DNA from 4 places in the Alteromonas macleodii ATCC 27126 genome. Region 4 is predicted to be linked to each of the others. Evidence: predicted binding sites of a transcription regulator. Region 4 holds the regulator's gene; each other region holds the start of a gene.
The links. Region 4 encodes sigma-54, which starts transcription at its own class of promoters, with help from an activator protein. Its sites were predicted from a motif close to GTTGGCACGNNNNTNGNNT; they were not measured.

Region 1: xdp1 (exosortase-dependent surface protein XDP1) is a predicted target of sigma-54. The motif match lies at 1,748-1,766, and genes of this name have one in related genera.
Region 2: MASE_RS15705 (EF-hand domain-containing protein) is a predicted target of sigma-54. The motif match lies at 2,521-2,539, and genes of this name have one in related genera.
Region 3: MASE_RS11005 (exopolysaccharide biosynthesis protein) is a predicted target of sigma-54. The motif match lies at 2,112-2,130, and genes of this name have one in related genera.

The regions. Positions count from the first base shown of each region.
Region 1 covers NC_018632.1:2,861,579-2,867,718, forward strand. The annotation lists gene pssA (CDP-diacylglycerol--serine O-phosphatidyltransferase) at 1-319, opposite strand, end outside; gene xdp1 (exosortase-dependent surface protein XDP1) at 696-1,631, shown strand; gene xdp1 (exosortase-dependent surface protein XDP1) at 1,814-2,680, shown strand; gene prsT (XrtA/PEP-CTERM system TPR-repeat protein PrsT) at 2,786-5,599, shown strand; gene dld (D-lactate dehydrogenase) at 5,618-6,140, opposite strand, start outside.
Region 2 covers NC_018632.1:3,677,521-3,683,660, reverse strand. The annotation lists gene MASE_RS15710 (AMP-binding protein) at 1-1,438, opposite strand, end outside; gene MASE_RS15705 (EF-hand domain-containing protein) at 1,807-2,385, opposite strand; gene MASE_RS15700 (DNA polymerase II) at 2,688-5,057, opposite strand; gene MASE_RS15695 (MBL fold metallo-hydrolase) at 5,359-6,140, shown strand, end outside.
Region 3 covers NC_018632.1:2,577,156-2,583,295, forward strand. The annotation lists gene MASE_RS10995 (rhodanese-like domain-containing protein) at 32-382, shown strand; gene MASE_RS11000 (LysR family transcriptional regulator) at 439-1,362, shown strand; gene MASE_RS11005 (exopolysaccharide biosynthesis protein) at 1,371-1,976, opposite strand; gene MASE_RS11010 (sigma-54-dependent transcriptional regulator) at 2,522-3,853, shown strand; gene MASE_RS11015 (hypothetical protein) at 3,870-4,094, shown strand; gene MASE_RS11020 (sensor histidine kinase) at 4,099-5,613, shown strand; gene MASE_RS11025 (response regulator) at 5,603-6,055, shown strand.
Region 4 covers NC_018632.1:766,570-772,709, reverse strand. The annotation lists gene MASE_RS03360 (KpsF/GutQ family sugar-phosphate isomerase) at 1-351, shown strand, start outside; gene kdsC (3-deoxy-manno-octulosonate-8-phosphatase KdsC) at 352-900, shown strand; gene lptC (LPS export ABC transporter periplasmic protein LptC) at 897-1,475, shown strand; gene lptA (lipopolysaccharide transport periplasmic protein LptA) at 1,444-1,998, shown strand; gene lptB (LPS export ABC transporter ATP-binding protein) at 2,001-2,726, shown strand; gene MASE_RS03335 (RNA polymerase factor sigma-54) at 2,800-4,281, shown strand; gene hpf (ribosome hibernation promoting factor) at 4,312-4,599, shown strand; gene ptsN (PTS IIA-like nitrogen regulatory protein PtsN) at 4,613-5,056, shown strand; gene rapZ (RNase adapter RapZ) at 5,141-5,986, shown strand; gene MASE_RS03315 (HPr family phosphocarrier protein) at 5,986-6,140, shown strand, end outside.

The sequences.
Region 1 (6,140 bases), 2.1 Mb from region 4:
CATATATAAAAGCCGCTAACCAGCCTAACTTGCCCAGCTCAGTTAACCCCCAATTATAAGCAACAAGTGCAGGTGCCATTCCAAATGAAACCATATCTGCCATTGAGTCATACTCAGCACCAAAGTCGCTTTGCGTGTTCGTCATTCTTGCCACACGCCCATCTAAGCCATCAAAAATCATAGCAACAAAGATAGCCACTGCCGCGGCTTCGAACCTGCCGTTCATTGACGAAACCACAGCAAAGAAACCCGAAAACAACCCTGCTGTTGTTAATAAGTTGGGAAGTAAGTATATCCCTTTACGTTTTTGATCAGACATATGTCCTCATACTTCTACATATACAATTGCACTAATTATTTCATAGATATGCAGGAACGCATAGCAAAGTAAAAAGGCTGCCTCGTTCCTTTACATAACGCCGTTGCAAAACGTTATTAGCTTTGCATTGATTACACGTACTCCTACCACAATGCCGGCGCTTGGCTTCTATTTATTCAGGACCGCGTATGCTCACGATCAAACAAACAACTAATAACTAGGTATACGGTTACATACCTTAAATAGCTCACCGTTCATATATCATACAAGTCCATGTTGAAATTAGGTACTACCAAGTTTGTGTTCGCATAATATGCGCACACATCACTCGGCGTGTACTTGAAGTGCTTTGCGCTTCATATATAGGAAAGCAATTATGCGAACGCTACAAAAAACGTTTTCTTTGCAAACTGTACTATTACTTTCCACAGCTTTGCTATCTACCCTGAGTGCTAATTCAGCATTCGCTACCTATTATAAAAAGCAAAGTTATTCTCACTGTGGGTCATCGAGCCAAAGCAACGAACAAAGCAATGTATGTAACTCTCCGTTGGGAGAATACACCTACGATCTAGTCGATAACAAAGTGACACAAACCAATCAGACGAATAATTCCTTTGTTCAAATAGACGGATTAAATATTAATATGTCCGCCTTTTCTGACACACAAGGAGTTACCGGCGAAACAGTCGTTGGCGCCAAGTTAGAAAAAATCTCAGATAAATGGGCTTACGGCATAACAAACAATGATGAAGCATACTATCGTGGCGACGCTGACCACGCTATTGACAATATCAACTATTACTCTCAAGGTAGCGCGAACGCTTATTATAGTGGTATGACTAACGTAGAACGTGACTATGACTTCGTGTTGTTATCTTTCGACTCTGCGGTGACACTAACGGGCGCAAGTTTTTCATGGCTTTACAGTGGCAGCGACAGCCAAGTATCTGTTGCAGCACTAAGTAATACTTCGAAACTAACCTCAGGTGTTAACACGTGGAGCGATATTGTCGCTAACGCCTTAACTTCAGCCTCATTTGATATTGAAAACTGTGAATATTTAGATCACCGCGCTGACTTTACTTTCACTGAGTCCGCTCAATATTGGTTGGTTGGCGCTTATAACACCGTATTCGGAAATATTGGCGGCCATGTAGGTAATGATGCCTTTAAGCTTGCTAATGTTGGCTTCTCTGTAACAGAGTCTGCCGGTACGCCAACGCCAACAGAAGTTTCTGAACCTGGCACCATTGGCTTACTCATGGCTTGTTCACTTCTCGTGATGTGGCGTCGCAAAAAATCCATTTGAAGAAATTAGACTTTAGATCACTGACAGGTTGGAAAATCTGTCAGTTTTTTTTACCCTCTCTCATATCGTCCCTTTTCAAATTATAACATTAACTTAAAAATCATAAACTTAAACAAACTGGCACGAAATAAGCATAACATTAGAAATAATCATCTAATTTTGCTTTTTGGGTAGTTCAAAATATGAAGTTTTCTACATCGCTGACAATACTATTACTTGCTGTTAGTTCATCAGTTTTCGCTACAGATTCAAGCCTCAACAGTGCAAAGTATGATGCACAATACACACTCGCCAATTCTAATGGCAGCGCTAATTACTCACAAACGACCAATGCGCAAAACAGCAATACCTCAATCGAGATCAACGGCGTTACAGTTGATGTAGGAATCACTGCTTGGTCAAACTCTGCAGGACACGCCGACGACAAACTTGCCCAGGGCAATATTCAAGGTTGGTGGAACTGTACGCTTGGTCATAATGGTTGTACTTTAGCAAATAGACACGTTGGCTACGGAATTAAAAATAGTGATTATTCTTGGGGAGGTGATAGTCACGCAGTTGATAATAGCGGTGACGGCGGTGGCAGAGATTTTGATATGTTCTTACTGTCATTTAGCGAGTCAGTGACTCTTGAAAATGCAGCCTTCACTTGGGTAGTCGGCGACAATGATAGTAAAGAAGTTACTGTTGCGGGTCTTAATAGTATTGCGGCATTTGAGAGCGGAGCCAACTCAACTTGGAACACTGTTACAAGCGCTATTGTTGAGAATACACTAGGTCACTATGGCGTAGGTTCAAAAGGCTCAAACGGTTTGTACGAATCAACATTTACGAAGCTAACTGGTAGTGCAAAATACTGGTTAATAGGTGCATACAATACCATTTTCGACGATAACGCTAAGAGTAACTTTAACAGCGTACAATTAAAACTGTCTTCCATTGGTGTGTCAATGACTCAACCAACCGCAGAAGTTAGTGAGCCTGGCGCCCTAGCACTGATGGGGTTGGGTTTAGGTCTTGTTCTTTATAGACGTAAGCGCCGCGTTTAATTGTTTAAAAACGCATAGAAAACACGTATCTTTAGAAGGTGGCTTAGGCCACCTTTTTTTATGCTATTTTTAAGCCAGCGGCTAGGCTAAGTTTCGAAGGTATATATGGATTTTTTTAATAATAAAAAGCGTGTTGTACAACGCGCTATTGTCTCTGCAGTTGCCTCATCATTAATCGCTTTTAACAGTTTTGCTTCTACGTCAGAAGACTACGAAAAAGCACTGACCGCGTTTAATCAAAACGAATACGACGAAGCCTATATCCACCTTAAAAACAGCTTACAAAAAGATCCTGAAAACCTTGCTGCAAAAATCCTAATGGGCGAAATACTGCTTATTAATGGCTACTTAACTGCAGCAGAAATGGAGTTTGTAGAAGCGTTGGAAATGGGTGCAGATATCAACCTTCTGGCAGAGCCTCTCGGCAACACTTGGTTGTTTTTGAACAGGTACCAAGAAATTGTAGACTTCTCTGATCTAAACAAACTGTCAGGTGATGCAGAGCGCGAGTGGCTGATGATACGTGCAACTGCGTGTATTAGACTGCAAGACGAGTCGTGTGCTCTACGTGATTACAATACAATCGTTTCACGCACGCCTAATTTTGTACCTGCAATAAATGGCTTAGCCTCCATTGCTCTTCAAAATGAAGATTTATCCAAAGCGACCTCGCTTATCAATAAAGCCATGTCGTTAGAACCAAAAAATGCAATAACATGGCGATTGAAGGGGCAACTTGCATACCGACAGGGTGATACAGACGCTGCAACCGCACATTTACAGAAAGCGCTGACTTTTAATCGAGACGATCCCATTGCATTACGGAATCTTGTTGATTTGTATTTAGAAGCGAAAGACTACGACACGGCAAAACTGTTCGTAGATGAGATAATCCAAGATACACCCAATGATCCGCTGGCCATCTTACTTAATAGCTGGTTACAAAGCAGAGACAACCAGCAAGCTATCGATAACGAAAAACTAAAAGAACTTAACGACTTCATGGCTCAACTGGATCCTGAGCTTATTACCTCACAGCCCATGTTGCTTTACATAAGTGGTTTAACTAACTTCTTTAATAACAACATGGAAACAGCCGCGAAAGATTTTAACGCTTATTTGCAACAAGAGCCTGATGACTTACAGGCGGTATTGATGTTGAGCCAAGTTTACATGGCGACTCAACAAGATAAGCAGGCCCTTGCCCTGCTTGAACGTCATCAGGATGCGTTAATGGAAGACCCAGACTCAGCACTGCTTTTAGGTGACTTATTTATTCGCCAAAACAAAGCGTTTAAAGCCGAGCGACTTTTGCAAAATCTTGAATATAAATACCCGAATGAAAACAAGCTCCAGCTATTTAAGATTAAATTAATGGCTGCTAGAGGTAAGCAAGATGAAGCGCTATCGATTCTTGAAAATAACTTATCTACCTACAAGGATAATGCCGGCTTTCTTTTCACTTATTCATTGATGAATTTACAAGCTCAGCAATTTAAGAATGCATTAAAAGGCGCTGACTTACTAAGCGCTTTGTTTCCAAACGAAGCAGAAGTTTTCAATCTTAAAGCCGGTATATTGATTAGACAGGGTCGATTAGAAGAAGCCAAGATCAACATAGAAAAAGCGCTAGCGCAAAACCCGACGCTTTTCCCTGCGAAATTCAATTTAGCAGCCACGGAAAGCCGTTTAGGAAATGTCGATAAATCTAACCTGCTAGTAGAAGAGTTACTTGCTCTGTCTCCCCAACACAATGAAACGCTGATGCTGAAAGCGTTCAATTTAAGCAAAGCAGGAAATCTAGAAGAAGCTAAGCAAATTTATCTCGATATATTGACGCTCACGCCTTCAAATACTGGAGCGAGAGAGCGCGTTTCATCTTTGTATCAACAACAAGGCGACACAAAAAATGCGCTCTATCACTTAGACCTCTTAATCAAAGACGATTTCGACAACGCCGATTATCTCCTTCGAAAAGCAGCGCTTCAGTTAGAAGCAGGTCAACGTGCCGATGCAGAAAAAACGCTAAGTATTGTGAGGAATTTTATCAATGACGATGCCGGCAAGCTTATCGCATATGCTGATCAAGCTCGAAGTGTTGATAATGATGGAAACGCCTTAGACGCCATGGCCCGAGCGTATGAAATAGCGAATACAAGTACGTTTGTCACGTTGCGCTATGTGAGCCTACTGCTCGACATGCAAAACAACAACAAAGCACAATCATTGCTAACAACCATTCCCGCAAACCAACAACAAAATCCGGTTTATTATTTCTTGAAAGGCCGATTGGCAGCAAATAAGGGAAACAGTGAACAAGCTATCAAAGAGTTTGAAAAAGCGTTAGACGTAGACGCTACTTTTGCACAGGCTTTTGTTGCCATTTACAACTACGCACTGAACGATCAGTTTGTTGATGTATTCTTGAATACGGCAAGAAAACTGGTGAGTGAGAATGAAAACAATCTGCTGGCAAAAAACCTGTTGGCGCAATACTTATTCTTCATTCAAGAGTTCGATGAGTCGATAGCGCTTTACAAGGAACTTGTTGAGCAACCAAACTTACTCAACCCTGCTGAGGCTTACAATCGCCTAGCGATCATGCATATCGAGGAATCGCTAGTCACTGCAAAAAACTATGCACGTCAGGCCTACGAGCTTCAACCAAACTCAGCAAAAATATTGGATACCTACGGTCACATCAAAGCGCTACAAGGAGACTATGAAGGCAGCCTTAAAATGCTGAGGGATGCGTTCGCCAGAGACGCCAACGACCCAAATATTCGCTATCATCTGGGCTACACGCTAGCCAAGCTCAATAGAATTGAAGAGGCGAAAAAAGAGTTAGAATATGCAGTAAAAGTGGAACGCCCTTTCTTTAAGCGTCCTCAAGCAAGAACGCTATTAGAGAGCCTATAAGGCTCTCTTCGCATGCAGCTATAGACAGCACGAACAGTTGCGTTTGTGCTTTTCCATTTTGCCAATACCAGGGTTAAACGTATTGGTTGGATCTAAGTCTTTGTAAAATTTCTGCAAGTTACTTTCGGCTTCATACAAATGACCTACATTGTGTTCAGCCGGATACTTAGCGCCACGACTGTCTAATAGTGCCAACATATCTGCTTTTACTTTTTTGGCGTCGCTGCCTTTTTTAAGTATGTAATCTTGATGGAAGACATGGCAGAAGAAATGTCCATAATAAAGTGACTTTTCAACGTGTTTGGCGATGTGCTCAGGCAGGTTCTCGACCCATAAATCATCGTTGCGGCGCAATGCGATGTCCAATGCTAAGATGTCTCCTACTTGCTTATGGTGTAACGTTTGATAGCGAACCGCGGCGCCAGCTGCAGCAAAACGTAATAAAAACGCCTTAGACGCTTCTTCTTCATTACAAGTAATGAAGTCACCATCTAGCTTCTCTTCGTTAAACAGCTTGGCCAAAAGCGTTTTAACCTCTTCG
Region 2 (6,140 bases), 1.7 Mb from region 4:
GTGGATAAATATTCTCGCCGCCGCGAATAATCATGTCCTTTATTCTACCAACAATAGTGACATAGCCTTCTTCGTCCATTTCTCCAAGATCTCCAGAATGGAGCCAACCTTCATCGTCTATGGTGGCTTTGGTCTTAACCTCATCACCCCAATAACCTTTCATTACACAGTAGCCTCTCGCGCAAATCTCACCCGGTTCTCCAATAGGCACCGTATTGCCTTGGGGATCTATGATCTTCACTTCTGTATGGGGCATAGCGCGCCCTACAGTTTTGACCTGCTTTTCAAATGGCGAGTCAATGTCAGTAATATGATTGATAGGGCTACACTCTGTCTGACCATAACCTATGACGACTTCTGTCATATGAAATTCACTATGGACCTTTCGCATGAGCTCTTCTGGACAGGTACTACCTGCCATGACACCTGTCCTTAGTGTTGATAGATCAAAGCTCTTGAAGTTGGATAGTTCGAGCTCGGCAATAAACATGGTTGGTACGCCATGTAATCCCGTGCACTTTTCTTCTTCTACTGTACGGAGTGTTGTCTCAGGGTCGAATGACTCCCCGGGGAATACTGCACATGCACCTGATGCTAAGCAAACTAAGTTGCCCAATACCATTCCAAAGCAGTGATAAAGCGGTACGGGAATACAAAGTTTGTCTTTGTGTGTGAACCTCATTGCTTGTGATACTAATAACCCATTATTTAGAATGTTTCGGTGCGTTAACGTTGCGCCTTTCGGATTTCCCGTGGTGCCGGAGGTAAACTGAATATTGATGTTATCATTCGCGCTAAGGTTCGATTCAACGGCCTCCAACTGAGATTTAAGCGCTTCCGTTGGTTCTATTTGCAATGCAGAAAAAGCCTGTAACCCTTCTACAGGCTTATCGCCAATAGTGTATACATATTTAAGTGAAGGCAACTTAGAAAGCGTTAGAGGACGCCTTGGTGTGTTCTTATCTTGGCTGTCTATTTCTGGCGCAAGCTCTTTCAACATGGCGACGTAATTTGACTGCTTGAATGACTGAGCCATGACTAAGTATTTTACGGAAACGTTATTAATAGCAAACGCTAATTCATCAGGGCGATAAGCAGGGTTCAGGCATACCATGATCGCCCCGATTCGCGCAGTGGCCATCTGTACGATCGACCATTCGATATTGTTCGGAGACCATATACCCACACGGTCGCCAGGTTCTACACCGTTTGCAAGTAAGCCGCAAGCAACACGTTCTACTTCATACCAATACTGCTGATAGGTCCAGCTAACGTCTTGATGTTTTACAATAATCGCTGGGTTATCGCCATAATTGTCGACAACATTTTTGAAATACTGACCGATAGTGAGCGACGTCAGCTCAGCGTCATCAGAGCCAGTAAACTCACTTTTCTGAAGAGGGAGTAGTGAGTTCGGTGTAAATTTTGATTCCATCATATCTTGCCTCCATGCGCGTACGCATCTGATTTATATATAAATAATTGAGTTGGCTGTTTCGGCTTTTGGTTCCAAATAACCAATGGCAACAATTGCAGTAAATGCTGAATATGCAACGAATAAAACAAATAATTCAATCTTTATTAACAATATTGTTGCAAACGAGTTTTGTCGACAAGATGTTAGTCGTATATGGGGTTATTCAACGATGAATTTGTGTGACTCGTCGTACACGCTGAAAGGAGAGTAATAACCAAAAGTGACAATGTATCTGATGTCTAAAGAAAATTTTCTCGACTCTAATGAAACAAAAAAGCCTCCGACGAAGGAGGCTTCCTAAAAATTTTTACTTTACGAGAGGTGAGCGTCTATTCAGACTCAATACCTTCGAAGTAGGCACGATATTCCATACGGGTAACGTAAGAATCGCCATTTTCGTCCATCATCTCAAAGTCACCTTCGACATGTGCAACCTTTAACTCCTCGGCTGTAAGCTTACCGTCGCTGTCTACATCGATTTCAGTAAACTTATTGTCGGCTGTGGCTGACATTTCAGTACGAAGCTCCTTATTCTTCTCTGATATCATTTCACCGTCTGCTTTAGAGAATAATTCAGGGTTGCCCTTTTCCGAGAGTAGAGCGTCATTGGTGCCTTCAGTTTTCACCTGAGTAATGATGTCGTCGCTAAACATTGATGGTTTTTCATCAACAAACTTGTTGAATTCAACACGGCTAATCATGCTGTCACCATCGGTATCCATTTTTGCAAGAAGCTTACTGTCAATAACGCCTGAAGACTCTGAACCGACGATATAGCCGTTTCCATCCTTATCCATTGCGTTAAATCCCATCGAGATCTTCTCTTCGTGGTGGCCTGCTACTGCTGAAGCAGATAGTGTTGCAGCAATAACAGCACTGGTAATCATACTTAGTTTTGTGATCTTCATAATCAAATTCCTTCTGGCTTTTACAGTGAACTCGGGCGTTCAATTGCCCTAACCACTAGGTCCACAGACCTCAACATAGGTGCAGATTGGAAGTAAGTTTCAATCTGACACCGCTAATGACTTACGTAATTCATTATTCATTGAATGTGCCAAATGCATAACTAACTGATTTAGTGAGGTAATAAAAGTTTAAGGCAAGGATTTCAATGTTATTGCTATGTTAAATTGTCGCAGTGTTTGCAAGATCTTCATACGTCAAACTTAAGCTGATCTCAGATATAGATAGAACCCCATTAATGAGATTAAAACAGCGAGAGTTGATCGTTCGCTATTGTCTCAAAATTCAGGCCGATAAGAGGCAAGATACTATCGGCAATGGGTTGGATTTGCTTTTCAATATAGTGGTCATATTGAAGGGGGGCCGTGGCAGTTTCTGCGGTTTGAGGGCCCTGTACCGTAATAACATAAGCAATGGTAGTATTAAACTGATAGCGAAGTGGCAACCCCTGTTCTTTATAGTACTCGTCCGCTAATCGCGCTGCCTTTACGTGGGGAGGCAGCGACTTGGTATACGACGACAAAGGCTTACGCAGCCGCTTTTTATAGACCAAAGCGTGATCCATTTCACCGGACTTTATCGCTGCTATCGTGCTATTTATGTAGTCTTCAACAGGCTGTCCAGTAAACACTTTTTTGTACAGCTCGTACTGGAAGGTTTTAGCTAGTACCGTCCAATCAGAGCGGACATTTTCTAAGCCTTTAAAGACAAGTTCACCGCCCTTCATTCCTGCGTAACGTTTTTTGCTGCCTTCGGAAGAGCCTCGGATCGTCGGCATAAAAAACGTAGAAAAGTGAGATTCAAACTCAATTTCTAAGTGGCAATCAATGTCGAACTCACTTTTTAGTAACTCTGTCCACTTTCGATTAATAATGCTAGCGAGCTCAAGTCCAGTTTCTGACGGCGAGCCTAGTGCATCATTCCCTTCTACATGAACAAACGTTGAGTCGGTATCGCCGTAAATAACCGTATAGCCCAGTTCTTCAATCCAACCCGCAGTGGTTTGCATGATCTCATGACCCCGCAGTGTAATAGAGCTAGCAAGGCGAGGATCGTAGAAAGGGCAACCGCCACTACCAAGCACACCATAGAAGGAGTTCATTAATATTTTGATGGCCTGAGAGCGCGGTGCGTCATTCTGTTTTTTGGCTTCGTCGCGCTGAAGCCATAGGTTTTCAATGATGGAAGGTAGAAAATGAGATTCGCGGCTAAATACTGCGCCTTTAAAACCTTCTATCGCCGTGTGGGGGGACTTAAGCCCTTCTGCAAGTCCCAACGGATCGATTTTAAATGTACGAATGATGGAAGGATACAGGCTCTTAAAATCTAGGACTAAAACGTCTTTATATAAACCTGGCTGGGAACGCATGACATAACCACCCGGACTAGCCAAGCCTCCATTTTCAGGTCTTACCCCCGCGACATAAGACTTGCGGTGAAGCTTAGGCAAGTACACATTTAAAAACGCGGCCACTGACCCTCCGGGGCGGCTCATATCTAGGCCGGTGAGAATACTGCGCAGTGCCAGAAAATCGATAAATTGGGTTTTATCCTGAATGCGATTGACCAGTTCCGTATCTTTAAAGTTATAGTTAGCGAGTGCAACAGGGTCGCTATGATAAAGACGCTTTATCGCTTCAAGCTTGTCTGCAGCCTGAATAAGCTTATTTTCGCCAAGCAGTTCTTCAGATACGTGATCGAGCGAGAACGACTCGAATTGATAAGTCATTGTTTTTAGTGCTTCGATACCATCAATAACGCATCGTCCTGGCACATCAACGAGGGTTTGATCTTCCCACTGTCTTACAGAAGCCTCTCTGCCATGGCGGCCGATAGCATACTTTAGCGAGTTAGCCCTAGCGCGGCGTTCAAGTACCGCCATATCGAACTGTTTAACGTTCCAGCCTAAAATGATATCTGGGTCGTAGGATGTAAGATAAGAAAAAAATGCTTCAAGCAGTACTTTTTCTGATTCAACGGTAATGAGCTCGTACGCGCTGTCTTCTTGTCCTTGCAATGTTTGCCCAACAAAACGTGGCGGGCATAGAAGCAGCACAACGTTGAGTCCCTCACCGGCTAACGCAATGCTAAAGAGTTCTTCATGCTCATTGCATTCGATGTCTATGCTAAGTGATGTAAATGTGGTTCTGAATTGACAGGGTCTGATTTGCGCATTTTCTATAACGATCTGAGGCGTATCGTCGAAATCTTGCGGAGCCAGAAATTCCACCGCACCATACACAAAGCGCTCCATTAAGTAGCGATCGGCAACGCGAATATCCGCTTCGTACAATATAATACTGCTTTCCTGCGCATGCTGGCGAAGCTGATGCATGTGTGATTCGGTTGCGGTTTTTACCGTCGCAACAGGAACTTGTTCCAGCGTGTGAAACCCGTCATCTGAAATACTGATCTTTGCAGAAATACGCTCGGCGATATTGCGTAAATCATTGGCGTGATCAACAGATACAAAGCAAGTGGGGTATTGGGGTGAAGAAATTAACCTAGCGGTGCTACTGGGCGTTTTTACCCATAGCTCAACATGCACCTTGCCTCGCCGGGTAAACGTACTTTTATTGAGTATGAACCCTTGTTGTATTGTTGAGGCTGACATGGATCTGATTTACTAACCGGCTTTGTTGACGTTAATTTCTTTAAATAGCCTCATGGGCGTGTACGTTTTATAAACTCGCATTACCATTATCTGTTCAATAACTGGCGCAAAGGTGCAATAAAAATGCGCTACCACTGTGCACGAGAAACGGCAGTAGGCTTAGTATAACGTTTGTTATCACCTACTCCTATAGATCTCTATTCGACAGATATGTTTGTTTTTGTAAGCAGCGCGAGTTAAAACGAAAACGTACAGTCTTTGTGCACGTTAGACCATGCACGATAGAAAAGGTGAGGGCGATATGGAATATCTATTCGATAAACAGGTAGAGCCGGGCGAGCTAATAGAAGTGGCCGATGGTGTTCTTTGGCTAACAATGCCGCTTCCATTTGAACTTGACCACATAAATTTGTACCTGATCCGCGGTGAAGGCGGTTGGGTGGTCATTGATACTGGCATAGGAACGTCCACCACCAAAGCTCTGTGGGAGCGTATATTCAAGCAATTAGACGGGCCAATAGTTGGTGTCATCGTTACGCACTTACATCCTGATCATGTAGGGTTAGCGGGCTGGATAGCCGACACGTATAATGTTCCCTTTTATATGTCTCAAACTGAGTACTTTACTGCCAGAGCGTTTGCGGCAGGAAGAAATGGCGCAACGAATGACCGGGATGTGCAATACTACCAGCGAGCAGGTTTAGACGAATCCATGATCGCAAAGCTTACTTCTGGTGAAGGCAACGGCTACAGCAGCGTCGTTTCACCACTACCTATTAGCTACACACGTCTAAAGCATGGTATGACGCTGTCGCTTGGCGGTAACGAATGGCAGATCATCATTGGCCGCGGCCACTCTCCTGAGCATGCGTGCCTTTACAATAAGCAAAAAAATATTCTCATATCAGGCGATCATATTTTGCCGATTATCACGCCAAACATTGGGGCCTACTCAACAGAGCCTGATGCCAACACCTTAGACGACTACCTTTCTACGCTGCCGCAATTCAAGAATTTGCCCAAAGGTGCGACAGTATTACCTGCTCACAAGCTACCCTTTATCGGCCTGCATGAGCGAGTAGA
Region 3 (6,140 bases), 1.8 Mb from region 4:
TTTTAACCAAGTTTAGGCAAAAAGGAAAAGTATGCTTATAGATATGAAGACTCGAATAGAAAACATAGACGATAACTTACGCACTGTATCTGCGGAGCAAGCGGCCAGTGAGTGCCGAAACAATAGCGGTATACTGATTGATGTACGGGAGAGTGCCGAAGTTGCCAATCAGCCCGTACCTTCTGCGCTTCACATACCACGCGGCGTGCTCGAAATGAAGGCACTGGAACAGTTTAAAGATGCTTCAGCGCCACTTTATATTCACTGTGCGTCGGGCATTCGAGCAAAACTAGCAGCAGAGCAACTTATAAAAATGGGCTATGAGAACGTTTCGGTTGTGACATGCCCTGTACCCACGATAAACCAAGCAAACCGAAAATGACTTCTTAACCACGTGTATGCTATAAGTATCGTTAATTAAGAGTTTTAAGGCGCTGTATGCTGAAATCTACGTTAGAACAATGGCGAATGTTCAAAGCCGTCGTCGATGCAGGCGGCTTTAATCAAGCTGCTGCTGAAGTTCACAAAAGTCAATCGAGCGTTCACCACGCGGTTCAAAAGCTTGAAAACGCCATTGGTGTGTCGTTGTTTGAGAATATTGGACGTAAAGTCCAGCTTTCGCCGAAAGGCGAACTTATGTATCGCCGTGCCTCTTTTTTGCTGAGCGAAGCACACAAGCTCGAGGCCGTTGCCAATAGCCTTCAATCTGGCACAGAAACAACTTTACGCATAGCGGTGGATATTATTTTTCCGTCTGAATTGCTTTATAACGTGCTAGCGAAAGTTTCTGCTGAGTTTCCGCTGCTTCGTATCGAGATAGAAGAAACTGTGCTCAGTGGCGCAAATTCACTTTTGAGCAATGGTAAAGTTGATTTAGGCATCTCTCCTTTCGTATTTCCAAATGGTTTTAGCGAAGACTTGTGCGAAATTGAGTTTGCAGCTGTCGCTCACGCCGACCATCCACTACACCAATTAGATAGAACGCTCACACTGGAAGACTTAAAAGCGCATCGTCAAATTGTGGTAAGGGATTCATCCGCGGAACGTAAAGCTGATGTGGGCTGGTTAGGTGCAGAGCAACGCTGGACCGTAAGCCACGTTAGAACGTCATTAGATGTTATTGCTCAGGGGTTGGGTTTTGCGTGGCTGCCTATAGCAATAATTAAAGATGAGCTTGAAGACGGTACACTCGTTCCCCTTCCCCTGGATAATAATGCAGCATTGCGTAAGGCGCTCCTTTATCTGTCTTTTGAAGACGGCGATACGTTGGGGCCAGCTGCCCGTGCTTTTATTGGTGAGCTACGATATCAAACAATGAACCTTCCATCGTCAGATTTTATGCTCGATTCGTGTACTGAGTAGTTTGACCATCAGCTTAGAGCGACTGCAAGGCGTTCAAATCCAAGTATAAAGCCAAATAGCGATAATGAAACACCAACTAACGCCACAGCACCATCGTCTGTGGCCATGCCTATTGCCATAATAAAAACAGCAAAAGCGGGAATAAGGCCCATAAAGGGAATAAGCTCCAGAGGAATCATTACAAGTCCGCAACCTGCACAACATAATGCGATGAGTGATCTGAACACAGGCTGGCGCATGAAAAAACACCGAGGAACTAAAAAGCGGTCTACGCGTACTGCATACGGTTTAACCTTTTCGACAATGTAGCGAAGCTGAACGGCGTCACAGTTTAGTTGCATCACTTTTTGCGGTAACCAAGGATGCCTACGACCGAGTAAAATTTGCAACGCGATGAGTAAAATTGTCCCACCCGCTAAAGATGGGATCCCAGGGATGGCCCCAATCGGTGTGCAAGCGATAAAAGATGGCAGCGCCAACATTGGTCCAAAGCCTCTTTTCTCCATCACATCCCAAAACTCAGCAAACTCGAACGTATCTTGTCTTGCTCGCGGCTGCATTTTCCCCAACAACTCGTACAAGGTCATTGATCTTACAGCTGTTTTTCCCCACATCTTCAATTCCTTTGATATCACCTTACCAGCGAACGTCGCATTAATCAGACGGGCTCCTCGCCTAATTAATATACATTTCTTGCACCTACTCGATTTGCCATAGTGAGATTGCAAGTAACCTTAGACAGGCAAATCGTGCGAAAAATATGCCATCGATTGCATGTGACGGTGTGTTGAAGACAGGAATACTTTTTGCAAATGCCCCTGATAAGTAGAATAAAATCACCTAATAAAACAAAGACAGATATAGACATTCTGTACTTTAGTGCGATGTGTACCGCTGATCGCAAAGAGTTGATAAATTAGAAGAACTAGCGCAACCGACTATCCCTGGCATCTAGGCAAATGTTCAAGATTTCCGGGTTGCTTGAAGCGCTTAGATATTTTCCGATGCGCTTACGCTTTATCAATTTAAACCAGCGTATAAATAAACTTTAAATATGCGCTTTAGCATTCAGTTGTTAGTAGCGTATGATAAAACTATAACATTGATTCTATTCCATATTTTTTCTGGATAGGAAACGAAAGAAGAGAGGGACATCCACGTGCTTACCGTACTTTTAGTTGATGACGACGCCGAGTTCACAGAAGTAGCTTGTACTATCATCGAATTTCTTGGCCACGAAGTACTTACCGCTGCCACACTCAAAGAAGCCCGCGACTGGTTAGAGAAAGAAACCTTTGACCATGTACTGCTTGATTTCATGCTACCCGATGGAAGCGGCGCGCACTTGTTCAATGAATTAGATGCACTTCCTAAGCGCCCTCGCGTTACTTTGATAACGGGTCACCCTTCTGTGAAAAGCGTGATAAAGGGTCTGTGTGGCCCCACGGTCGACTACCTTGTTAAGCCAATTCAACGGGAGGAAATAGAGGCCGTATTAAGTCAAAAGCCAAAAGAAAAAGCACCTGCACAAGAAAAAATAGAGAAACATTTTGACTTGCTGATTGGTGAATCACCAATTATGAAAGAGCTCTACAAGCTGATTTCTAGAGTGAGTAAAACCAGCGCTAACGTAATGCTGCTTGGTGAAAGCGGTGTAGGTAAAGAAGTGGTGGCTGCCGCAATTCATCGTGCTTCAGAAAGTGAAGGTCCCTATATTGCAACCAACTGTGGTGCATTCTCAAAAGAACTAATAGGTAGCGAACTTTTCGGTCACGAAAAAGGAGCATTTACCGGCGCTGTAGGACGTAAAGAAGGTGTTTTCGAACAAGCTGAGGGCGGCACGCTCTTTTTGGACGAAATCACAGAAATGCCCATTGATATGCAGCCCAACTTACTCCGCGTTTTAGAAAACAAGGTTGTTATTCGTGTGGGCGGAACGAAGACCATCCCGGTGAGCTGCCGCGTTGTATCTGCCACGAACCGAACAATGGAAGAGATTGCGCAAAGCAAAGTACTGCGCGAAGACATCTACTTCAGACTTGCGGTGTTCCCAATCACCATTCCTCCGCTACGTGAAAGAAAGGAAGATATTCCATTACTAGCAAAAACCTTTATTGCTGAATTCAATAAAGATAATGGCTCGCAATTTAAGTGGGAAGATAGTCAACTCGATACGTTACAAGCCTACGACTGGCCCGGTAACGTGCGTGAACTAAGACACTTTGTGCATCGCGCTGCCATTATGAGCGACCCTGAAAAGAGTGAGATTGAATTACCAAAAACCATTGAGTCACCATTTGCTCAAAAACAGAGTACGACACCGGCACTTCAAGCCGGTAGAACCATTGAAGACGTGGAAAAAGAGCTAATTTATGCCACGTTGGAAAAAGTGAATGGCAATAAGACCACCGCAGCAGAAATGCTGGGAATTAGTACGAAAACGCTTTACAACCGTCTTCATGCATATGGTGACTTAAGTAAAGACGACTAAGTAAGAGGTATTCGGCATGACTAGCGAAGAATTTTCTCGACTAAGTGTTTATGTGCATGATGCACGCAAACCATTAAACAGAATATCAATGCAAGCTGAGCTAGTAAAAATGGCATTAAACGGTGACGTTCCACCTGAAAAGGCATTGGTGGCGTTGGATAAAATAATAAGCAGTGCTAAAGACTGCAGCCATACTCTTGCTGAAATGACATCAGAGTTAAGTGGCAATGTTTCGGATTAAGTAAATGATTACTAAAGTATTGTCTTCACTATACAGTTGGATAATTTTAGTTGTTCTGGTCATTATTGTAATAACTGCTAATTCATTTTACGTAGTTAGTACATTGAATGACCTTTCTGCTCTGGAAGCGCGGCTGTTCACTACGAACCGTGTTATCAATGCAGTTAACCGCCTTCACGTTGCTGTACTTCGCGTGGAGTCTGGTCAGCGCGGCTATATGCTAACTGGCGATGAAGAATATCTTACCGACTACACCGAAACGTTAAGCGTAATCGGCGAATTAATGGATGAGGTAGAAGTAAGCTCCTTCTCTTCAGATATTAACGACCAGTCCATCCGCATCGAAGAACTTTTGTCTTTAACCAAAGCAAAAATCAATGAAGTCATTGAAGTAGTTGAGCTGTATAAAGAAGGGAAAGAGCAACAAGCTGTCATTTTAGTGAATAGCGATAAGGGTATAAAACTCTACAAACAGTTTGAAACCTTATTTAGAGAAATCGACGGTTCAGAACGAGATATGCAAGGCACGCATTTAGCCAACTTAATGAGCCTAAGAAGGGACTCCGTTAATACGCTGATCATTTCCTCTGCAACGACTCTGCTACTGATTATTACGGTATTTTTATTGCTCAAAATAAATTCCCGTGAGCATGAGAAATACCAAGCTGATCTAGAGTCTGTTAACGAAGATCTAGAATCTCGGATAGCAGATAGAACGCAAGAGTTAAGTGTTTATTCAGACGAATTAGCACGAAGTAATAGAGAGTTGGAAGATTTTGCCTTTGTGGCGTCACACGATCTTCAAGAACCATTAAGAAAAATTCGGGCATTTGGTAACCGCTTAGAATCGGGCTACAACGACGTGATAGACGAACGAGGCAAAGATTATCTTGCGCGCATGCTCAATGCAGCAGAGCGGATGTCCATGCTTATTTCAGACCTTCTCGCCTTTTCTCGCGTTTCCACACGAGGTAAAGAGTTTGACGACGTTAATCTAGACACCGTAGTGGATAGCATCATGGGCGATTTGGAAATCGCTATCGATGAAAAGTCTGCGCAAATACATGTTAGCGATATGCCGACTATTCGCGGTGACAAATCGCAATTAGAGCAGCTGTTTTTAAACTTAGTGTCTAACGCACTGAAATTTCAGAGCGAGGGCGTGAGGCCAGAAGTAACGATATCTGCAAGGGACGCGACGGAAGAAGAAACGAAAGACATTCTGCTTGCTGAAGAATATGACTGGACAAAAATCACCGTATCAGACAACGGTATAGGGTTCGAGCAATCGTTTGCTGAAAAAATATTTGCCCCTTTCCAACGCCTTCACGGTAGAAGTGAATACAAAGGTACGGGGATTGGGCTTGCCGTTTGTCGTCGTATTGTAGAACGGCACAACGGTCAAATAACCGCAGTTAGTTCTCCCGGAAAAGGGGCAACGTTCTCGATAATAATACCCAAAAATAGTGAACCGTTTGGTTCTAGCAACAATAATGGAGAAGCACACAATGACGCGTAAACAAACTCAGCCTATCAATATACTTATGGCGGACGATGACGAAGACGACCGCCTACTTACGGTTGACGCGCTCAAAGAGAGCCGCGTTCTAAACAATCTGTTTTGTGTTGAAGATGGCGTTGAATTATTAGAGTTTCTTCGACATGAAGGTAAATATACAGATCCTGCATCGGCACCGCGACCTAGTCTTATTTTACTGGATTTAAATATGCCAAGAAAAGACGGTAGAGAGGCGCTGCAAGAACTGAAAAACGACCCCAAGCTTCGCAGTATCCCAGTGGTAATTCTCACCACCTCTAAAGAAGAGGAAGATATGCTTCGCGGTTATGATCTAGGTTGCGCATCTTACATTACAAAACCAGTGAACTTTGAAGGATTGGTTGAACTAATGCGCGCGCTCGGACGTTACTGGATAGAGTTCGTAGAATTACCACACGAGTAAACAAATAAGGGTTAGTTGAATTTTTGACAACCCAAACATGTTACTCAATAAAATTTCAAAAATACCGCATCGGTAAACGAGGTAC
Region 4 (6,140 bases):
AGTGATATCCCCCTTGTCCATGCCAGTGCTTCTGTCGCTGACGCACTGCTGGAAATATCTAAAAAGGGATTGGGTATGACAGGCGTGATAGCGGCAGACGGTACGCTGACAGGCGTCTTTACGGATGGCGACCTACGACGAATCCTCGATGCCCGCGTAGACGTACACAGTGCGACAGTAGAAGAAGTAATGACTAAAGGCGGCAAGACTACCACCGCAGGTCAGCTGGCTGTAGAAGCCCTGAATTTGATGGAAACCCATAAAATTAGTGCGTTAATGGTTACTGACGATAAGCGCAAACCTGTTGGGGCTTTTAACATGCATATGCTACTAAAAGCAGGAGTGCTTTAAATGACAACCACCTTGTACACGGAAATAAATGACTCGCTTTTCGCAAAACTAGCCAAGATAAAGTTGCTGGTATGCGACGTTGATGGTGTGTTCTCAGATGGCCGAATTTACTTAGGTAACGACGGTGAAGAACTTAAAGCATTCCATACCCGTGATGGATATGGTGTAAAAGCGCTAGTGAGCAATGGAGTGAATGTCGCGGTTATTACTGGACGTCGCTCTGCCATTGTTGAAAATAGAATGAAGGCACTGAATGTTGCACATATAATTCAAGGCGAAGAGAATAAAGCAGACGCGCTTAGCGACCTGATGAAGCACCTTGAGTTAAACACTGACGAAGTGGCTGCGGTAGGTGATGACATGCCAGATACGGGTATGTACAAGCACGTTGCGGTTAAAATTGCGGTTGCCGATGCCCATCCTTACGTAGCAAAACAAGCAAACTGGATTACGACCCTTCCCGGAGGGTTTGGCGCGGTCCGAGAAATATCGGATACCATTTTGCAGGCCAAAGGGGTAGCAAATGAGATTTTTGGAGCTAGTGTATGAGCCTGTTTGGCTTTAATCGCTTAGGATTAAGTATATCGGCGCTATTTATTCTGGCGATGCTGATGTACATCCCTACGTGGATGGAAGAGCAGCCTGAAACGCAGGGGAATCGTGAAAACGATGCGCTAAAGCCCGCCTACAAAGCAAAAAATCTAACCACTACGCTGTACAATCAAGACGGTGAGTTAAATCACAAAGTATTTGCAGAGTCGATGGAGCATTACGACCAGCTTGGCTTTGTATTGTTTCAGCAACCTAAATACACCCTTTATACAGAAAACGCGTCATCACCATGGGTGGTAACCGCTGATGAAGGTACACTATACAATAACGAGCTAATCCAGCTGGAAAACCAAGTTAATATTGAGAACCAAACTGGCGATGACTTTGTCAGAAGTATATCGACCGAGTACATTCAAATTAATTTAGAAACCAAGCAAATGACATCTGACCAACCCGTTGAAATACTGGGCACCCAATATGTCATTTTAAGTAATGGGTTTAACGCGAATTTACGCACACAAGAATACGAGCTTTTAGATCATGTACAAACCACTTATTCCCCTAGCAACTAGTTTATTGCTTGCCATCGCTAGCGGTGCGGTACACGCCAGTGAAGATGATTTTTCGCAGCCCATAAAAATAGGCTCGAACACCCAGTTTATCGACGGTAAAAATAAAACCGCGTTGTACAAAGACGACGTACTCATAACTCAAGGCTCTTTGGTTATTGAAGCTGACGAAGTGGAAGTAATTGCCACTGACGGTGGTGGTCGTGAAATATTTATTGCTAGAGGAAAGCCTGCAAGCTATTCCCAGCAATTGGAAGACGGCACGCCAGTTTCGGCAAAAGCTAATGAAATACGCTATGAAGTGGTGAACCGAACGATTTCTCTTGCTGGAAACGCAGAGTTGAAACAAGACACCAGTAAAGTACAGGGTGACAACATCACGTTCGATATGATTACCGAGCAATTGCTAGCGACTGGCGGCGCAGGTAAGGATGGTGAGGGTCGAGTGACCACAGTATTCACACCTGAGACCATTCGCAAAACTTCGTCTAAGAAAGACAAAAAAGACAACGAGGGCAATGAATAGCAATGGCAACTTTGAGCGCTAAAAATCTTGCTAAGGCTTACAAGTCAAGACAGGTTGTTCGAGATGTAAGTCTGTCTGTCTCAACGGGTCAAATTGTTGGTCTTCTTGGCCCAAATGGCGCTGGTAAGACCACCACATTCTACATGATTGTTGGTTTAGTGAATCTGGATAAAGGCAAGATTGAAATCGACGACAATGAGCTAACTCATCAGCCCATGCACGAGCGCGCACGCCGCGGAATTGGCTACCTACCGCAGGAAGCCTCTATTTTCAGAAAGCTCACAGTGCATGAAAATATCATGGCCATTTTGCAAACCCGTAAAGATTTAAATTCACAACAGCAAGAAGAAGAAGCTGATGCGCTACTTGATGAATTTAATATTAACCATATACGTAATAGTACGGGGATGAGTTTGTCAGGGGGCGAACGCCGTCGCGTTGAGATTGCCCGCGCTCTGGCAGCAAAACCGCAATTTATTTTGTTAGACGAACCATTTGCTGGTGTTGATCCAATATCAGTTAATGATATAAAGAAGATAATACAACATCTTCGCGATAGGGGTATTGGAATCCTTATCACAGACCATAACGTACGAGAGACATTGGATGTTTGTGAAAAGGCGTACATTGTGAGTCATGGCGAGCTTATTGCGCAAGGAACGGCGGAACAGGTTTTAAGTAATCAAAAAGTAAGGGATGTATACCTAGGCGAACAATTCAGGCTATAGTTAATGTAACCGAATTGCCATTTTTCAGTTTCGCTCTGGTATATTCAATTTAGAGCATTTAAATAAGACGTAGATGAAACCATCTTTACAGCTAAAATTTAGCCAACAACTTACCATGACACCACAGCTTCAGCAGGCCATTAAACTGCTGCAGCTTTCTACACTTGATCTTCAACAAGAGATCCAAGAAGCGCTCGATTCTAATCCGCTATTAGAAGTTGAAGAAGGTAACGACGAGCCGCAACTAGAAAAGAACAATATCGACAACGATGACAGCGGCTCTGAGGCCACTGCTTCTGCATCTAGTGACACACTAGAAGCCGGCGATGCACTTGAGAAAAACGATCTTCCCGATGAGCTGCCAATCGACAGCACATGGGACGAATACTACTCTGCTTCATCTTCGCCAGCTCCGGGTCCATCCAATGACGACGAGCAAATCTTCCAAGGTGAGACTACTGAAGATATTCAAGAGCACCTTCTTTGGCAAATGCGCCTTACCCACTTCTCGGATACCGATCGCGCAATCGCTACAGCAATCATCGACTCTATTGACGAGTCAGGTTATTTAACCGTTACCCTTGATGATATTTTAGAAGCGGTTAACGATGATGATATGGAAGAGCCGATTGAAATGGACGAAATAGAATGTGTGCTTAAGCGCATTCAGATGTTCGACCCTATTGGTTCTGGCTCACGCTCTCCACAAGAATGTTTGATGGTGCAATTGCGCCAGTTTTCAGAAGACACACCGTGGCTTGCTGAAGCAAAGCAACTGATTGAAGAGTACTCTGACTTACTGAGCAGCAAAGACTATCGTACGCTTATGCGTAAAAGCCGATTGAAAGAAGATCAGCTACGCGAGGCAATGCGTTTACTGCAAACCTTGAATCCTCGCCCAGGTAGTGCTTTAGTTACTAAAGAGCCTGAGTACGTTATTCCTGATGTCTCAGTAACCAAGAAAAATGGCCGTTGGGTGGTTGAGCTGAACCCCGACAGTCTGCCTAAGTTAAGCGTAAATCAACAATACGCTGCAATGAGTCGCCGTGCCAAGAATAGTAGCGATTCACAATTCATCCGCTCACACATGCAAGAGGCTAAGTGGTTCATAAAGAGCCTTGAATCTCGTAACGAAACCTTAATGAAGGTTGCAAACTGCATTGTGCAGCAGCAAATGGGCTTTTTTGAGCACGGCCCGGAAATGATGAAACCAATGGTGCTAAATGATGTCGCAGAAATGGTAGATATGCACGAATCCACTATTTCGCGAGTGACAACGCAAAAGTACATGCATACGCCACGTGGAATCTTCGAATTGAAGTATTTCTTCTCAAGCCACGTTGCAACAGAGTCTGGTGGTGAATGTTCATCTACAGCGATTCGTGCATTGATCAAGAAATTAGTGGCCGCTGAAAAGCCTAGCAAGCCGCTAAGTGATAGCAAGATTGCTTCATTGTTGGCCGAACAAGGCATTAAAGTTGCCCGGCGAACAATAGCAAAGTACCGGGAATCGTTGTCGATCCCGCCGTCGAACCAACGCAAAAGCCTTATTTAATCGGGCTTAATAATATAAGGAAGACGAAATATGCAAATCAACCTTACTGGTCATCATGTCGAAATCACCGACTCTTTGCGTAATTATGTCGATACGAAGTTCAGCAAACTTGAACGTCACTTTGATCACATTTCTAATGTGCATGTCATCCTGAACGTTGAAAAATTAAATCAAAAAGCCGAAGCGACCGTTCATTTAAGTGGCGCTGAAGTATTCGCATCCTCAGAAAATACCGACATGTATGCGGCGATTGACAGCATGGTTGATAAACTCGACCGGCAGGTAATCAAGCATAAGGAAAAACTGAAAAAACATTAGTAGTTAATTAAGCATGGATATACAAGCCATCGTAAGTCTGGACCGCACCGAGTGTGCGGTTCAGTGTAATAGTAAAAAGCGAATTCTTGAGATCATCGCTGATATCGCTGCCAAGCAAAACGAGAACATTGATCAGGCAACGATACTCAACAGTTTGATGGCTCGAGAGCGTATGGGTAGTACAGGCATTGGCAATGGTATCGCCCTGCCCCACGGACGCCTGCCGGGCCTTGAGAAAGTGATTGCCATTGTTGTAACCAGCACGCCAGCAATCGACTTTGACGCCCTTGACGAGAAACCCGTAGACATCTTTTTTGCGCTACTCGTTCCCGAGGAACAGACCGAAGGACACCTTCAAACGCTGGCCACCGTGGCTGGTAAACTAAGCGACAAAGAAACGATTAAAGCAATACGTCGCGCAACGACAAGCGACGATATTCTATCTGCATTAAGTTAAACATTAAGCGCCTATTAACCGTTTAGTAGGCGCCTAATTCAACAACGCGTATGTGATAAAACCAGAGTATTAGGGAGAAAGTAGGTGAAGCTGATAATAATCAGTGGTCGTTCGGGGTCTGGTAAGTCTGTCGCACTTCGCGCATTGGAAGATTTAGGTTATTACTGTGTTGATAATATCCCTGTAAACTTACTTCCCACCTTAACCCATACAGTTGTTGACGAGTACGATCAGGTTGCGGTAAGTATCGATGTGAGAAACTTACCTAAAAATCCTGACGATTTGGTAGAAATTCTAGACTACCTGCCTTCTTCGTGGTCGATGACCATTGTTTACATTGACGCGAGCGATGATGTACTGGTTAAGCGTTTTAGCGAAACACGTCGTCTTCACCCTCTCGCCAAGCTTAATAAATCGCTTTCAGAAGCCATTAAAGCCGAGTCAGCCCTACTTGCTCCTATTGCTGAACGCGCAGATTTATATTTAGACACAGATAAGCTTACCATTCACCAACTGGCAGAGTTAATTCGAGAGCGTATCTTGGGTAAGAAAAGCTCACGCCTTGTGCTTGTGTTTGAGTCGTTTGGCTTTAAGCACGGTATTCCTAAAGATGCGGATTACGTTTTTGATGCCCGCTTTTTACCTAACCCCCATTGGGAGCCCGACCTTAAACATCTGACCGGATTAGACGCACCAGTAGAAGTATTTTTGGGGTCGCAGCCTGTAGTGACCAAGTTCATTTGGCAAATTCAGAATTTAATAACGACATGGCTGCCTCATTTAGAGCGCAATAACAGAAGTTACGTAACCGTAGCGATTGGCTGTACTGGTGGCCAACACCGTTCGGTTTATATCGCACAGACCCTGTCGAAAACCTTCAGTGAAATACACCCTGATGTTCAAATTCGTCATAGAGAGCTGAATCAGTAATGACTATTCAAAAAACGCTAACTATCGTCAATAAGTTAGGGTTGCATGCAAGAGCGGCGACCCAACTGGTTAAACTGGCTAATCAATTCGACGCTAAAATCATCTTAAAAAAAGGCGATAAAGAAGCAGACGCAAGCAGTGTATTGGGATTAAT